4 regions of the Phyllobacterium sp. NPDC097923 genome follow, and region 1 is predicted to be linked to each of the others. Evidence: riboswitches for the same ligand, from Rfam matches in the RefSeq annotation. Region 1 holds a riboswitch; each other region holds the start of a gene.
The links. A riboswitch is a leader RNA that binds a small molecule or an ion and turns the genes downstream of it on or off. The one in region 1 is predicted to bind cobalamin.

Region 1 (3,719 bases):
CGCCGCCGTGTGGCACTGTGCCGCCTGCTCCTCTCGCAGCCCGATCTTCTGCTCCTCGATGAGCCGACCAACCACCTTGACGCCGAAACCACCGCCTGGCTGGAAAAGCACCTGCGCGAATATGCCGGCTCCGTCCTGCTGATCACGCACGATCGCTACTTCCTCGACAATGTGACCGGCTGGATTCTCGAGCTCGACCGCGGCCGCGGCATCCCCTACGAAGGCAATTACTCCGCCTATCTCGGTGCGAAGGCCAAGCGCATGCAGCAGGAAGGCCGCGAGGACGACTCGCGCCAGAAGGCTCTGGAGCGCGAGCGCGAGTGGATTTCCGCCAGCCCCAAGGCACGTCAGGCCAAGTCGAAAGCCCGCATCAAGGCCTATGACGCGCTGGTCGATGCCGCCAATGAGCAGCGTCCCGGCGATGCGCAGATCATCATTCCGGCGGGCGAACGCCTGGGACAGGTGGTTATCGAAGCCGAGAACCTCACCAAATCCTTCGGTGACCGCGTTCTCATCGAAAACCTGACCTTCAAGCTGCCGCCCGGCGGCATTGTCGGCATCATCGGTCCGAACGGTGCGGGCAAGACCACGCTGTTCAAGATGATCACCGGACAGGAAAAGCCGGATTCCGGCTCGATCCGCGTCGGTGAAACGGTTCATCTCGGTTATGTCGACCAGAGCCGCGATCACCTCGCGGCGGAGAAGAATGTCTGGGAAGAAATCTCCGGCGGCAATGAAATCATCAAGATCGGCAAGAACGAGATGAATTCGCGCGCCTATGTCTCGGCGTTCAACTTCAAGGGCGGTGACCAGCAGCAGAAGGTCGGCAATCTCTCCGGCGGTCAGCGTAACCGCGTGCATCTTGCCAAGATGCTGCAATCCGGCGGCAATGTCCTACTGCTCGACGAACCGACCAACGATCTTGACACCGAAACGCTTGCGGCTCTGGAAGACGCGCTGGAAAAATACGCCGGCTGCGCCGTTATCATCAGCCACGACCGCATGTTCCTCGACCGGCTGGCGACGCACATCCTGGCCTTCGAAGGCGACAGCCACGTCGAATGGTTCGAAGGCAACTTCCAGGACTATGAGAATGACAAGATCCGTCGTCTCGGACCGGACAGCGTCAATCCGAAGCGTCCGAGCTACAAGCCTCTGACACGCTGATGCGACCGGGAGGGCGGCAACGCCCTCCCATCACCAATTTTGACGTTTCCATCAGTGATATTGGCTGGTTTTAACAAGCAATTTTCCTAAGATGCGGCTGATTTCACCGGAGTGCCGTCATGACAGACCTTTTCGCAACCAGAACGGACATCCTTCCGGCCCGCAAGATTGTCGGACGGGTGAGCGGCCTGTTCCAGGCGCCGAAAGACAGTTTTGTCACCGCTGCCACGGACACGCTCGATCTCACCTTTGAAGGCATCCGCGGCGATTATCACGCGGGCCTGACGCGCCGGTCCGGCGGGCGCGAACCCTGGTACCCGCGCGGTACCGAAATGCGCAATGAGCGGCATATTTCCATTCTGGCGGTAGACGAACTCGAAGCCATTGCTAAGGCCATGGGTCTGGCGCACATCAAGCCCGAATGGATCGGCGCCAACATGGTTGTGGATGGCATTCCCTCGCTTTCCATGCTGCCGCCGCGCACGCTGCTGTTCTTCGAAGGCGGCGTGACGCTGAAGGTCGACGGACAGAACGCGCCGTGCAAGGTCGCCGGACGCTCCATCGCCGAGCGGGCGCAGACCGCCGATCACACCGCGACGGCGCTTGACTTTGTCAAGGCGTCGAAGCGGCTGCGCGGCATCGTCGTCTGGGTTGAAGTGCCGGGAATCATCCGTTCCGGCGAAAAAATCGATGCGCGTCTGCCGGAGCAATGGATTTATCCGGGCTGATGCTTGCGTCCTTCGCCGATCTGTGGCGAATGGAATGCAGGTCCGGTGCCTGCATGCAGGAGAATCGGGAAGCCGGTGCAAATCCGGCACGTGCCCAACGCTGTATAGGGGATGGGCCGCGCAGATTGCCACGGGGAAACCCGGAAGGCGCGCGGTGCAGGTGAACCTCAGTCAGAAGACCGGCCGGACCGGATAGCCGAAACCGCATGGACAGCGGGGAGGTGTCTGGGGTCAGGGCAACCTGGTCCTCGCATTGTTGGGAGCAAACGATGCATGATTCTGCCTGTGGTCCCGTGGCCGCTGCCGATTTTTCCGCGGACGAGCGCGCCGCCGTCTACAAAGCCATCCATACCCGCCGCGATGTGCGCGACCAGTTCCTGCCAAGGCCCGTCGACGACGAGGTGCTGCTGCGGCTGCTCGATGCCGCCCATCACGCGCCGTCGGTGGGGTTCATGCAGCCGTGGAATTTCATTCTCATCCGCGATGCGGCGCGCAAGGCCGAGGTGCACCGGGCCTTTACCCGCGCCAATGCCGAAGCAAAGGCCATGTTCACCGACGAGCGGCAGGCGCTCTATGCATCGCTGAAGCTTGAGGGCATCGTGAAGGCGCCGGTCAATCTGTGCATCACCTGCGACCGGACACGCGGCGGCGATGTCGTTCTGGGGTGCACCCATAACCGGCAGATGGATGTCTACAGCACCGTCTGTGCCGTGCAGAACCTGTGGCTGGCGGCGCGGGCGGAAGGCATCGGCGTCGGCTGGGTCAGCATCTACCACGACCGGGACATGCGCCGCATTCTGGCCATCCCTGATCATGTCGAGATCATCGCCTATCTCTGCATCGGCTATGTCGACCAGCTCTACGATCAGCCGGAGCTGCAAAAGCGCGGCTGGCGCGAACGGCTGCCGCTGGACCAGCTCATCTATGAAGATCAGTGGAATGCCGGCGCCGAAGTCAGCTCGGATCGTCCTCGTCCGGATCCAGCAGCCGCGTCGCCCGCCATTCCGTCAATTTCCGGTTGATGGCTTCGAGCACGAAGAACCGGGCCGACTCCTTGTCGTAGCCCTCGTCGCGTAGCGCATCGTAATCCGTGTGCTGATGGCGGACGTGGGCGACCGTGGCCAGCCACACCGCAATGGGTGGTGGCAGGCTTTTCATGTGCGGTGCCGTGGCGGCGGCGCGTATGGGCTCGGAATCCGAATAGGGCACGGCCGGCAAAAGCAGCGTCAGCGCTTTGCCGATGGCCCTTTGGCGGTTGGTTCCTGAACTCATTGCACTCTCTTCCCGCCGATTCGCTGATCGATATACCAGCCTATTTCAGACGCGACAAAATTTGCCGTCAACGGAAAAACAAAACTTGCCAAATCTGTATTTCTCACATAAACATATCTTTATATCTTTTGAGGATACCTTGATGGACAAACGTGATCTCAATCTTGACCTGATGGTCGATACGCTGAAGGCAGCGGCGGAACCCAGCCGCCTGCGCATTCTGGCGCTGTTGTCCCGGGGGGATCTGACGGTTTCCGATCTGACCTCCATCCTCGGGCAGTCGCAGCCGCGCGTCTCCCGCCATCTCAAGCTGCTGTTCGAAGCCAATCTGATCAACCGTTATCAGGAGGGCTCCTGGGCCTATTTCCGCCTCGCTGAATCCCTGGTGGTTGGCGATATCGCCCGGATCCTGCTCGATCGTCTTGATGTGTCCGATCCGTTGCTGGAGCGTGATATCGAGCGGCTCGGCTCGGTGAAGCTGCAGCGCCGCGAGCGGGCCGCCGCCTATTTCAGTGCCAATGCCACCAGCTGGGACGCTATCCGTTCGCTGCA
Region 2 (3,719 bases), 830 kb from region 1:
ACCTGTATCGCCCAGCCGCGGCCAACGCTTGTCTCAAACAGCACGTCCCGGATGGTTCCGAGATCGACGGCATCGCTCCAGCCCTGCCCGATCATTCCAGCCTGCAGCGGCAGCGCAGCAAAGATCGTTCCGATAGCCAGAAAGACCGCGATGCCGCTCGCCGGACGCAGGCGCTCCCCGATCTCCAGCGCCAGGGGTTTGGGCACAAGCAGTGCGAGATAGGCAAACGCGCCCCACAGGAACATCGTGGATGCATTGTGCACGAACCTGCACAGAACAAGCGTGGTCTCCAACCCCATCAGGGTTTGACGGTGAATGTATAGCTGCCCTTGGTCTTGTGACCGTCGGTGGAAAGTGCGGTCCAGTTCACGGTATATTCCCCCGACGCGAGGGGTGCCGACAGCGGAATGACCAGTGTCTTGTGGTCGTTGATCGACAGTTTGGCCTGTCCTGTCGATACGGTCGCCTTGCCCAGGCCGGTGATCGTTGCGCCTGAAAATTTCAGGTTCAAACCCTCGGAAAACGTCAGATCGATCTCGACGGGCGAGACCTTCACGATGGCGTTTTCGGCCGGAACTGCCGATTCAAGATGGGCGTGCGCCAATACCTGCCCCAACAGGCCGGCATTGAGGACGGTTGCGACAGCAAAAATACGAATGAGCCGTGACATGAGAACTCCTGTGAGCGGGCGGATTTGACGGATCCGGAGAAAGGGTGCGACCGCGCGGCGAAAGCTAAGCCTGATTTTTGCCGGGATCATGGCAGAATCCCTGTTGGGCGCGGCGGCACGCAGGCGGCAGCGCGAAGCATCCACCGGCGGCCGTCGCTGCTCATTTCCGTACAGCTGCGCGGCTCGACATCGATGCGCCAAAATGCGGAATCCGGTGCCTGCAAGACGCTCAGAACAGCGGCGCGAATGACGGAAGCGTGCGTCACCACGATTGTGTGACCGCCATCATGCATATGCGCGCTCATCCAATCTGCAATCCTGACGAGAAAATCATGGATGGATTCGCCGCCATGCGGGGCCGAGGCGGGATTGTTCATCCAGTCCGTCACATCGTCGGGGTGGGCTTGGTGGACAGCGGCGAGCGTCTTACCCGCCCATTTTCCGTAACCGATATCCGCCAACGCCGCATCGACAACGGATTCCAAACCCAGGGCATCGGCGGTTTGCCGGGCGCGCAGCGCCGGACTGGTCAAAACACGGTGCGCACGGCGCAAATGCCCGGCAATAGCCTGCAGGTTTTGGGCTTCCCCGGGTTCAAGCGCTTCGTCAGCGGGGAAAGCACCTGTGCGGATCGCCGGTGTGGCGCCATGGCAAACAAGGGTCAACCGCGTGGCTCTGGCCAAAATATCCCTCAAAACCCTCAGGAAAAAACCGGAAACAGCCCGCAGACCGTTCATTGACAGTCTGCGGCGCGCACAGATATAACCGTGCTGTTGCGAGTTTGGAAGCCGGTGAAATTCCGGAGCGGTCGCGCCACTGTAATTAATCAGTCCTTTTTCACTGATTGAAAGCCAGACCCTGGCCGCAACATCATTTATTCCGTTAGTGAACGCGTCATTCTGGGAGAAAATTCATGTCCGATATCGCTCTTACGCCGTCAGCAGGCGTCACGCCCATTCCTCTTGGCGAAGTCTTGCCATGGGCCATTTTCGGCGGGCTGATCATGCTGCTCGCAATCTATTTCATTGGTGCGGAAGAAGGTGCGATGTCGCTCTTCTCGGGCATGTATGTGCACGAATTCGTTCATGACGGCCGCCATCTCCTCGGATTTCCCTGCCACTGAGGAAACAAAACAATGACAAGAGATCTTTTGATCCGCGGCATGATCGTAGGGGTCATCGCCGGGCTATTGGCGTTCGGGTTTGCCCGGGTGTTCGGCGAACCGCAGGTTGATCACGCCATTGCCTTCGAGGAAAAGATGAGCACGGCGGCCGGCGCAGCGGCTGAACCGGAGCTTGTCACGCGGGCGACACAGGCCGGCATCGGCCTGTTTACCGGCATTGTCGTCTACAGTGCCGCGCTTGGCGGATTGTTCTCCCTGGTTTTTGCCTTTGTGCATGGCCGGGTCAGTTCCCTCAGCCCGCGCAGTACGGCGGCCCTGCTGGCGCTCGCGGGTTTTGTGGCAATTGTTCTCGTTCCCTGCATCAAGTACCCGATGAATCCGCCTGCGGTTGGCAGCCCGGATACCATCGGCGCCAGAACGGAACTGTTCTTCGTCATGCTGGTGGTTTCGCTCGGTGCCCTTGCGGCGGCTGTGGGTCTGGCAAAGCGCCTTTATGCCCAGCACGGCGCATGGAACGCGACATTGATGGCCGGTGCCGCCTATGTCGTGTTCATTGCGCTGGTGCAATACTCGCTTCCCGCCATCAACGAAGTTCCCGAACAGTTCTCACCGACCGTTCTCTGGAACTTCCGCGTCGCTTCGCTGGGGATCCATGTGATCGTCTGGACCACGCTTGGTCTGCTCTTCGGCGCTTTGGCTGAACGGGTTCTGGCCGGACAGCGTCCGCGCTATCGTCTGCATGCGGCACGCTGAGCGCGGTCGCGCCATACCTGAACGTCCTGCGGGCGTTCAGGTTGCCGCTGCCGATGGGACTGTCATGAGACCGCAACGCTTCGATATCCCCATGGGATGCCCGGCAGGCTGGTTCCTGGCTCTGGTCGCATGCCTGTTCATGCTGCAAACCGAAAGCGGATGGGCGCACCGCAGCAGCGCCGGTACCGATACGTCGGGCATTTCCATTCCAAGCTTGTCGCATGGTGAAATGGCGCTAATCGCCGACTACCGCAAGCCGATTCTCGATCTGGCGGCCCGCATGACCCGCACCGATGAGAAATTCCGGCGGCTGCTGAACTACACCAATATCCAATACAGCTATTGTCTCTGGGGCATGGTCCCCGGCAGTGTCACCGACGAGCAAAGCCCGTTCAATGCCTGTTCACACGCCTATCTTGCTGCGACGAAGGCTGTGCTTGTGTATATGCGTGACATGCCTGAACACCGGGACGCCGTCAGTGCCCTTGTCTCCGATCTCGATGCCACACTTGTGCGCAATGGCGGCTCTTTCGTTATGTGCCAGTATAGCGGCGATCCCTACAACACGGCTGATATCATCAGGCCGCGCTGGAGCGATGTGCCTGGACACCTGACCAGCCTGTTTTCCTTCCTGGGATTCGCGATGCTGCTTGATTCAGCGCTTTTTGCCGTCATCCATCTGACACGCCCGCCACGACAGCCTGTCAACGCCTGATCAAGGCTATGGCCTTTAGGTCACACCGCGCATGTCTTGTCGCCAAACCCCGGATCGCCCTTTCCGCTGCGCGCGACTTGACGTAAGCCTGCTGTCCGGATCGTTTTGACCGTTTGAACGTTACTGCATTCCCTGCCCCATGACGCTTAGAGCCAAGGACACTTCATGCCCTCCTTTGATTATATCCGGCCCATCCTCCTGTTGCTCGGCTCAAATGTTTTCATGACATTTGCCTGGTACGGCCATCTCAAATTCGCGGACCGGCCGCTCTTACTGGTCATCTTCATCAGCTGGATGATTGCCTTTGCCGAATACTGCCTTGCGGTACCGGCGAACCGCTACGGTCACGAGATCTATTCCGCCGCCCAGCTGAAGACCATCCAGGAAGTGATCACGCTTCTGGTCTTTGCCGGTTTTTCGGTGATGTATCTGGGTGAGAAAATCACCATCAACCACCT
Region 3 (3,719 bases), 1.5 Mb from region 1:
AGCGTCCAGATGCCGAAGCGGTCGCCGATGACCGTAATCACCGAGACTGCTCCCGCCGCCGCGCCATTGGAAAGGCCGAACAGGAACGGATCGGCAAGGTCGTTGCGGGTGACGGTTTGCAGCAGCGCGCCGATAATGCCGAGCCCCGCGCCGACGCAGATCGCAAGGATCACCCGCGGCAGGCGCAGGTCAACGATGATCTTGCCGACCGGGCCATTGACGACGGTATCGGAGAGACCGGCGGCATGGGCGAGGGCGCGCAGGACGTCGCCGAGCGGAATGACCGTTGCCCCATAGGCAATCGACACGAGGGCGAGGGCCAGAATGGCCATCACCCCCGTCATGAGTGTCAGATGCTGACGGAAAGGCAGATGCACTCAGAATGCTTCCGGATGCATGGCCTTGGCCATCTTGGCGATGGCCTCGATGTTGGCCGGTCCGGGCGTCAGTTCCGCATAGCGCAGGGCGACGAAGCGGTTGTTCTTGACGGCGTCGGTTTCCTTCATTGCCGGATGGGATTTGAGGAAGTTGAGCAGCTTCTGGTAACCCGCATCATCCTGATAATCGAGGAGGACGAGGAATTCCGGATTGCGCGTCGCCACGGTTTCCCACGAAGTAGTGCCCCAACTGGTGTCGAGATCGGCCATGATGTTGGTGCCGCCGGCTTCGCTGATCATCGCCGTGGGAATGGCGAACTTGCCCGCTGTAAACGGCTTGTCCTCGCCGGAATCATAGAGGAAGACGCGGGTGCCGCTCTTGTCGCCGATCTTGGTCTTGATCGCGGCAAGTTCTGTCTTCCAGCCGCCGACGAGTTTATTTGCCTCGTCCTCTTTGCCGAAAATTTTGCCGAGCTTTTCCATGTCGCCATAAAGCAGGTCCATGGATGCAGCGGGCCGGGACTTGTCGAGATGAACGCAGCTTTCGGTCAGTTCAAGCGTCTTGATGCCATGCGGCGCCAGCGTGTCGGGGGTCACTTCGCCGCCCGGCTTCATGCCGTAATTCCAGCCGGCGAAGAAGAAATCCGGTTCCGCCGCAATGAGATTTTCAAGGGTCGGGTATTTGGGCGCAAGCTCGGGAATGGCGCCCAGCTGCTTCTTGAAGGCGTCGTCGAGCTTGTACCAGCCGGTAATGCCCGAAACCCCGACCATCGAGGATTGCAGGTGCAGGGCGAAGGCCATTTCGCTCATGTTGATGTCCTGGATGACCGCGCGCTTTGGCGCGGCCTCGAAGGTGAGGGGGTTGCCGCAACTTTCGACCGTCACGGGAAACGCCCATGCGGGGGCGGACAGCGCCGATAAGGCGAGGGCGAGCAGCATTCTTTTCATCAAATTCTCCGTAGCTGAGCAGTTTGTTTTGTGGTTGGTCCGGGTGCTTCGAACACCATGAGATCGCGATCCTGCGAGGGATGGCGCAGGCGCAGCACATCGAGATCGAAGACATCGCTGACGATGCGCGGCGTCAGCGTTTCGTCGGGCGTGCCGGCGGCGACGAGCTGGGCGGCATGCATGACGGCGACGTGGGTGGCAAACGGCGCCACCAGCGGCAGGTCGTGCAGGACTGCGATGGTTGTCACGTCGAGGCCGGCGACCAGCGCCAGCAGTTCGCTGCGCGCTTTCGGGTCGAGGTGATTGGTGGGTTCGTCGAGAAACAGGATATCCGGCTGCTGGGCGATGGCGCGCGCCAGCTGCACGCGCTGCCTTTCGCCGCCGGAGAGCGAGCCGATGGGACGGCGCGAAAACGCGGCGATCCCGGCGCGGAGCAGGGCTTCCGTCACGATATCCCGGTCTTTCGCCTTGGTCAGGGTGCCGGTGTGCGGGATGCGGCCAAGGGATACATAATCGTCCACCAGCAATTGCGGGTCCGGCATGTCGGTCTGGCCGACGAAGGCAAATCTCCTGGCCCGTTCCTTCGGCGGCAGCCGGTCTATTGCCGTGCCGTCGAGATGGACGTTGCCGGAGGAGGGACGCAGCAGCCCGGCCAGCATGCGCAAAAGCGTGGATTTCCCGGCGCCATTCGGCCCGATAATGGCAAGACGCGCGCCGCGCACGATGTCGAGCGATACCTCATCCACCAGCGTCTGGCCGGCTGTGCGGAACGTCACCTCGTCGGCACGCAGGGCGACATGGCTCATGGGCGGATATCCGTGACTGCAGGCAAGGCACATGGTGTCAAATCCCAACCGGTAAACGTCGTCGCGTCATCGCGGACGCGTCGTTCTCGTATAGTAACGTTATAACATTAGTCAATACCCGATATGTCATGGCTGCCCCGGCCGCGGCTGGCCGCCGGCGGTCTTGCACGGGGTGCAGAGGATAATCAGGTGGTCGGGTCTTGGCGTGGTCATGCCGGTGCCTTGCCTTGTGGACAAAGGTTAGGGGAACGCGGCCAATGCACCATCGCGACAATGCGGGAGAGGACATCGCATCGCTCCCGGCACACCCCGTCCGGTTCGAATTGTAGATGAGATGGCAGGTCTCCTGGCTCGCGGGTCTCAGCTTCGCCTTGCCTTCCCGACCTTCCGGTCAGTGGCATGTCAGGCATCGCTCACCGCTTACAGTTGCGGGGGCAGCCACGGTCTCGGTCCCTTTTGGGTACGCCTCACCGTGTTCCCTTTTCATCTCCCGCGTTGTCGTGCAGAAGAAACCATCGGCGCGAATGCTATGCGGCCAGCCGCGCAGTTGCAAGCACGTTTATGCGGCAATTTTTGCCGCTGCCAAAATTTTTGGCAAATGAAAGATTTCAATTGGCCGGTAACTCGTTAGAGTGCGGGGAGCATTTGTGGAACCGCGGTTTTTTTGAATCAGACTTTTGAGGCGATATGGCAATTCACGCAGCAGTCTATCATCTGACGCATTACCGGTATGACCGGCCCATCACGCTCGGGCCGCAGATCATCCGGCTCCAGCCAGCACCCCATTCCCGGACAAAAGTTCTCAGCCATTCCCTGAAAGTCAGTCCGGCCAATCATTTCGTCAACCTGCAGCAGGATCCCTACGGCAATTTCCTCGCCCGCTTCGTCTTTCCCGAACCGGTGACGGAGCTGAAGATCGAGGTCGATCTCGTCGCTGATATGACCGTCTACAATCCATTCGATTTCTTCGTCGAACCGGTCGCCGAAACCTGGCCGTTCAGCTATCCCGAAGAGATCAGCGACGACCTGTCGATCTATATGAAGCCGGAATCGGCAGGACCGCTGGTTTCGGCTTTCCTTGCAACCATCGATCGCAGCCCGACGAACACGGTGAATTTCGTCGTCGATCTCAACGCACGTATCCAGCGCGAGATCGGCTACGTCATCCGCATGGAAACCGGGGTTCAGGAGCCGGACGCCACCTTGAACCTGCGCTCGGGATCGTGCCGGGATTCAAGCTGGCTGCTGGTGCAGGTCCTGCGCAATCTCGGTTTTGCTGCACGGTTCGTCTCCGGCTATCTCATCCAGCTGAAGCCTGATCTTGTCGCCATCGATGGTCCCGCCGGAACGGACAAGGATTTCACCGATCTGCATGCCTGGTGCGAAGTCTATCTGCCGGGGGCGGGCTGGATCGGTCTCGACCCCACCTCCGGGCTTCTGACCGGCGAAAGCCACGTACCGCTTGCCGCCACCCCGCACTATCGCAACGCTGCACCGATTTCCGGCATGGCGGAATTCGCCAATGTGGAATTCGGTTTCGATATGCGGGTGACGCGTGTGTCCGAGCACCCGCGCATCACCAAGCCGT
Region 4 (3,719 bases), on a different contig from region 1:
GGGTCATCGACATCATCGGCGTGATGCCGGACCCGGCCGAGATGAACAGGTACTTTTCCCCCGGATGCCTGCGCATGGAGAAATCGCCGAGCGGACCGAAGGCCTTCAGCCGCATGCCGGGGGTCAGGTGATCCAGCATCCAGCGGGTGCCGATGCTGTTCTCCTGTGCCTTGACCGTCACGGCGATGGTGAAGGGCCGTGACGGGCTGGAGGAGAGCGTATAGGTGCGCAGGACGGCTTCGGGCTGCACCGGCAGCTCGAAGGTCATGAACTGGCCCGGCTCGTAGCGGAACCAGTTCTGGTTGTCGGAACGGAATGTGAAGGTCTTCACATTCGGCGCTTCCTCGATGATCGACAGACACTCCAGCAGATGCAGCCGGTCATTCCATGGCTGCATCTGGTCAAGGTGCGGGTAAGACTGAGGAACGCCCATGTTCATTGTGTACCTATGCTACCTTGCTGAGCCGCGTATCGCCGCCGGAGAGACGCTCTTCCATGAACCTGCAGTACCATTCGAGGAATTGCAGCACGCCGCCTTCATGCTCGGGCGAATAGGGTCCGGGCTCATAGGCGGGCGAGCGGATGCCGAAGGCATTTTCCTCGACGATCCGGCGGTCCTGGTCATTGGTCTCGAGCCAGACATGCGTCAGTTCCTCGATGGTGTAATCCACGCCCTCGACCGCATCCTTGTGCACCAGCCATTTGGTGGTGACCTGCGTTTCATCCGGGCCGAGCGGCAGCACACGGAAGGAAATGGCATGGTCGCCGAGGATATGGTTCCAGGTGGTCGGGTAATGGAACAGCAGCAGCGAGCCGATCTGCTTCTCGTTGACGCTGTCGCTGAGCTGCCGGCCGACGGCGCGGCGCCCGCTCATCGTGTAGCTTTCCGCATCGCGCAGCAGCGGCACACGGGTGGCGCGGTACTGGCCGTCATCGGACATGCGGAAAATGCTGGGCAGGCCTGCCGCTTCGCAGCGCTGCCAGTGCGCGGCAATCTCCGGATCGTCGGCGGCGCCCTGGACACCGCTTACGCTCGGCGCTTCCGGGAAAGTCTTGCACAGCTCGGGATGATTGGCCACGCAGTGATAGCACTCGCGGTTGTTTTCCCAGACCAGCTTCCAGTTGCCCTTTTCGACGATGGTGCTCTGATAGGCCACCTTGGTTTCGGTGAGGTGGTGCGGCGCGAGATAGGGTTCGATCAGTGCGCGCGTCGCGCTGAAATCGACAGGATTCTGCGCCAGGCAGATGAAGATGTAACCGCCGACGCTTTCGCACTGCACCGGCTTCAGGCTGTGCTGGCTGGCGTCGAAATCATCGCCCATCTGGCGGGCGAACAGCAGGCGCCCGTCAAGCTCGTAGGTCCACTGGTGATAGGGGCAGACGAGCTTGGCCGACGTGCCGCGCTCAGCCGAGCAGACGCGCGAGCCGCGATGGCGGCAGGAATTGTGAAAAGCCCGGATCTGGCCCTGGCGGTCGCGCACGATGACCACGGGATAGTCGCCGACCTGCACCGTGAAGAAGTTGCCGGGCTTGGCGACTTCGCAATCATGGCCGATGAACAGCCAGTCGCGATAAAAGATGTTCTCCATATCCAGCCGGAAATAATCCGGATCGGAATAGAAAGACTGTTCAAGGCCGTAGCCGGGTTTCCGGTTTCTCAGGTTCCGGAGCAGTTCGTTGCGTATATCCATGTCGTGTCCTCGCCTCGATGTTGCGAAAGAACTGACTGGTGGTGACGGAGGAAGAACGCCTGCACGGCCAGCCACCGGCTGGTGCCCGCACAGAATCATGCTCCTTGATCGCCCACCGCGATCAGTCGGTTTTCAGTACCGAGGCTGGTTTCCGGGCTCTGGAGTTGCCGTATCGGCTGTCACGACGCCTTCCCGGGGTTGTGACCCAGTGGCTGTTATGCCGTGTTTCACTCCACTACCGTTGCGGGGGCAGCGCCGGGTTTCCGACCGGCTTCCCAATTCTCCGCTTCCCTAGAAAAGCGGCACCTCAAGTGCCCCGATAAAAGCATCCGGCACCCAAAAAGAATAGGTGCGGAAACGACATCGCATTTACGTAAGACGACACGCCGGGCGCGTGTACACTATGTCGCAGATTGGCGATCAAACGGCCTCTGGTTCAATCCAGAACCACCAGTTCCTCGAAATGATTCATATCGACAAAACTGCACAATGCGGGCGCATTCAACGCAATGACCGGCGATTCACGCCGGATGAATGCTAGGCAATCATCCAGAAGTTCCTGCCAGGCCCCGAGCCTTTCATCCGGGAACCGCGCGATCGGATAGGCCAGCGTGATGTGGAAGACATAGGTGTCGTGATCAGGATGCCGGTAACCGAACGGCACGGCCAGTTCATCGCGCCAGGCGCGCATGATGCGCTCGTCATATTCACTGGCGCCCGCCACGGTCAGACCTGCCGGCGTGACATCGATCACCTCCACGTTGAACGGCCCGCATCCCTCGAAATCCCGCAGGCGATCCACATAAAGCCGCGTCATGTCGTCGATGCTTGTCTCCAATGGAACATCATCCGGCCAATAGGACGGGCGGCGGCGATATTCGATAATGCCCTGAAACAGCGTCATGTGCAGGCTGGAGACGGGGGTAAAGGCCAGTTGCCCGGCATCGGGCATCGCCAGCATCCGGTCGCGCACGGCAATGACCGAGCCTTCCGACTCGGACCCCTTCACGAGATGGCAGACCACCGTATTGCCAGGTTCCGGCTGAAAGACGCCCGCGCTGTTGTAGCGCCGGCCAAGATGCACCGGTGGTTCCGGGTGCAGGCTGGCGGCAAAGCGGGCAAGCGAAGGCTTGATCAGATCGAGCATGGGAACCCCGTGACGAGAAAAGACAATGCAATCGCCATAGGACAGCTCTTTGTCAGACTGATGAAGCCCCGCCCCTTTTCCTATGGCCGGTGGAGATATTCCTTGATCGACGCCTGTTTCATTTCAATCGAGAAACCCGGCAGCGACGGTGGCATATAGGCGGCATCCCGGATATGGCAGGGATCGACAAAATGTTCGTGCAGATGGTCGACATATTCGATCACCCGGCCCTCCTTCGTCCCCGACACGGCGATATAGTCGATCATCGACAGATGCTGCACATATTCGCACAGGCCGACACCGCCCGCATGCGGCCAGACAGGAAGCTCATATTTGGCGGCAATCAGCAGCACGGCGAGCACTTCGTTCAGACCGCCCATGCGGCACGAATCGATCTGCACCACGTCGATGGCGCCTTCGGCGATGAACTGCTTGAACATGATGCGGTTCTGGCACATCTCGCCGGTCGCGACCTTCACCGGCTTGATTGCCTGCCGGATCTTGCGGTGGCCCGCCACGTCATCCGGGCTGGTCGGCTCTTCGATGAAGAACGGCTTGACGAAGGCAAGCTTGTTGACCCAATCGATGGCCTCGCCCACTTCCCAGACCTGATTGGCATCGATCATCAGGATACGGTCCGGCCCGATGACCTCACGGGCAATGGTCAGGCGGCGGATATCGTCTTCAAGATCGCGGCCGACCTTCATCTTGATGTGGTTGAAACCGGCATCAACGGCTTCCTGGCAGAGGCGGCGCAGCTTTTCATCGGAATAGCCGAGCCAGCCTGCCGATGTGGTGTAGCAGGGATAGCCTTCCGCCTGCAGCGTGGCGATCCGCTCCTTCTTGCCGTTCTCCGCCTTGCGCAGGATGGCGAGCGCCTC

Region 2: linked by a shared signal. The riboswitch ahead of ACIQWS_RS07755 (CbtB-domain containing protein) and the one ahead of bluB (5,6-dimethylbenzimidazole synthase) in region 1 are both predicted to bind cobalamin.
Region 3: linked by a shared signal. The riboswitch ahead of ACIQWS_RS04330 (ABC transporter ATP-binding protein) and the one ahead of bluB (5,6-dimethylbenzimidazole synthase) in region 1 are both predicted to bind cobalamin.
Region 4: linked by a shared signal. The riboswitch ahead of ACIQWS_RS21275 (aromatic ring-hydroxylating dioxygenase subunit alpha) and the one ahead of bluB (5,6-dimethylbenzimidazole synthase) in region 1 are both predicted to bind cobalamin.

The regions. Positions count from the first base shown of each region.
Region 1 covers NZ_JBIWBL010000001.1:2,369,714-2,373,432, reverse strand. Annotated here, with positions in the region: gene ettA (energy-dependent translational throttle protein EttA) at 1-1,167, shown strand, start outside; gene ACIQWS_RS11945 (MOSC domain-containing protein) at 1,287-1,895, shown strand; cobalamin riboswitch at 1,922-2,098, shown strand; gene bluB (5,6-dimethylbenzimidazole synthase) at 2,165-2,917, shown strand; gene ACIQWS_RS11935 (DUF2293 domain-containing protein) at 2,850-3,167, opposite strand; gene ACIQWS_RS11930 (metalloregulator ArsR/SmtB family transcription factor) at 3,310-3,719, shown strand, end outside.
Region 2 covers NZ_JBIWBL010000001.1:1,536,535-1,540,253, reverse strand. Annotated here, with positions in the region: gene copD (copper homeostasis membrane protein CopD) at 1-299, opposite strand, end outside; gene copC (copper homeostasis periplasmic binding protein CopC) at 299-670, opposite strand; gene ACIQWS_RS07760 (histidine phosphatase family protein) at 757-1,335, opposite strand; cobalamin riboswitch at 1,401-1,552, shown strand; gene ACIQWS_RS07755 (CbtB-domain containing protein) at 1,584-1,793, shown strand; gene ACIQWS_RS07750 (CbtA family protein) at 1,806-2,546, shown strand; gene ACIQWS_RS07745 (hypothetical protein) at 2,611-3,261, shown strand; gene ACIQWS_RS07740 (DMT family protein) at 3,427-3,719, shown strand, end outside.
Region 3 covers NZ_JBIWBL010000001.1:863,814-867,532, forward strand. Annotated here, with positions in the region: gene ACIQWS_RS04320 (iron ABC transporter permease) at 1-344, opposite strand, end outside; gene ACIQWS_RS04325 (ABC transporter substrate-binding protein) at 378-1,325, opposite strand; gene ACIQWS_RS04330 (ABC transporter ATP-binding protein) at 1,325-2,131, opposite strand; cobalamin riboswitch at 2,450-2,663, opposite strand; gene ACIQWS_RS04335 (DUF2126 domain-containing protein) at 2,819-3,719, shown strand, end outside.
Region 4 covers NZ_JBIWBL010000005.1:186,526-190,244, forward strand. Annotated here, with positions in the region: gene ACIQWS_RS21270 (hybrid-cluster NAD(P)-dependent oxidoreductase) at 1-439, opposite strand, end outside; gene ACIQWS_RS21275 (aromatic ring-hydroxylating dioxygenase subunit alpha) at 447-1,691, opposite strand; cobalamin riboswitch at 1,816-2,016, opposite strand; gene ACIQWS_RS21280 (DUF1868 domain-containing protein) at 2,128-2,838, opposite strand; gene ACIQWS_RS21285 (L-fuconate dehydratase) at 2,919-3,719, opposite strand, start outside.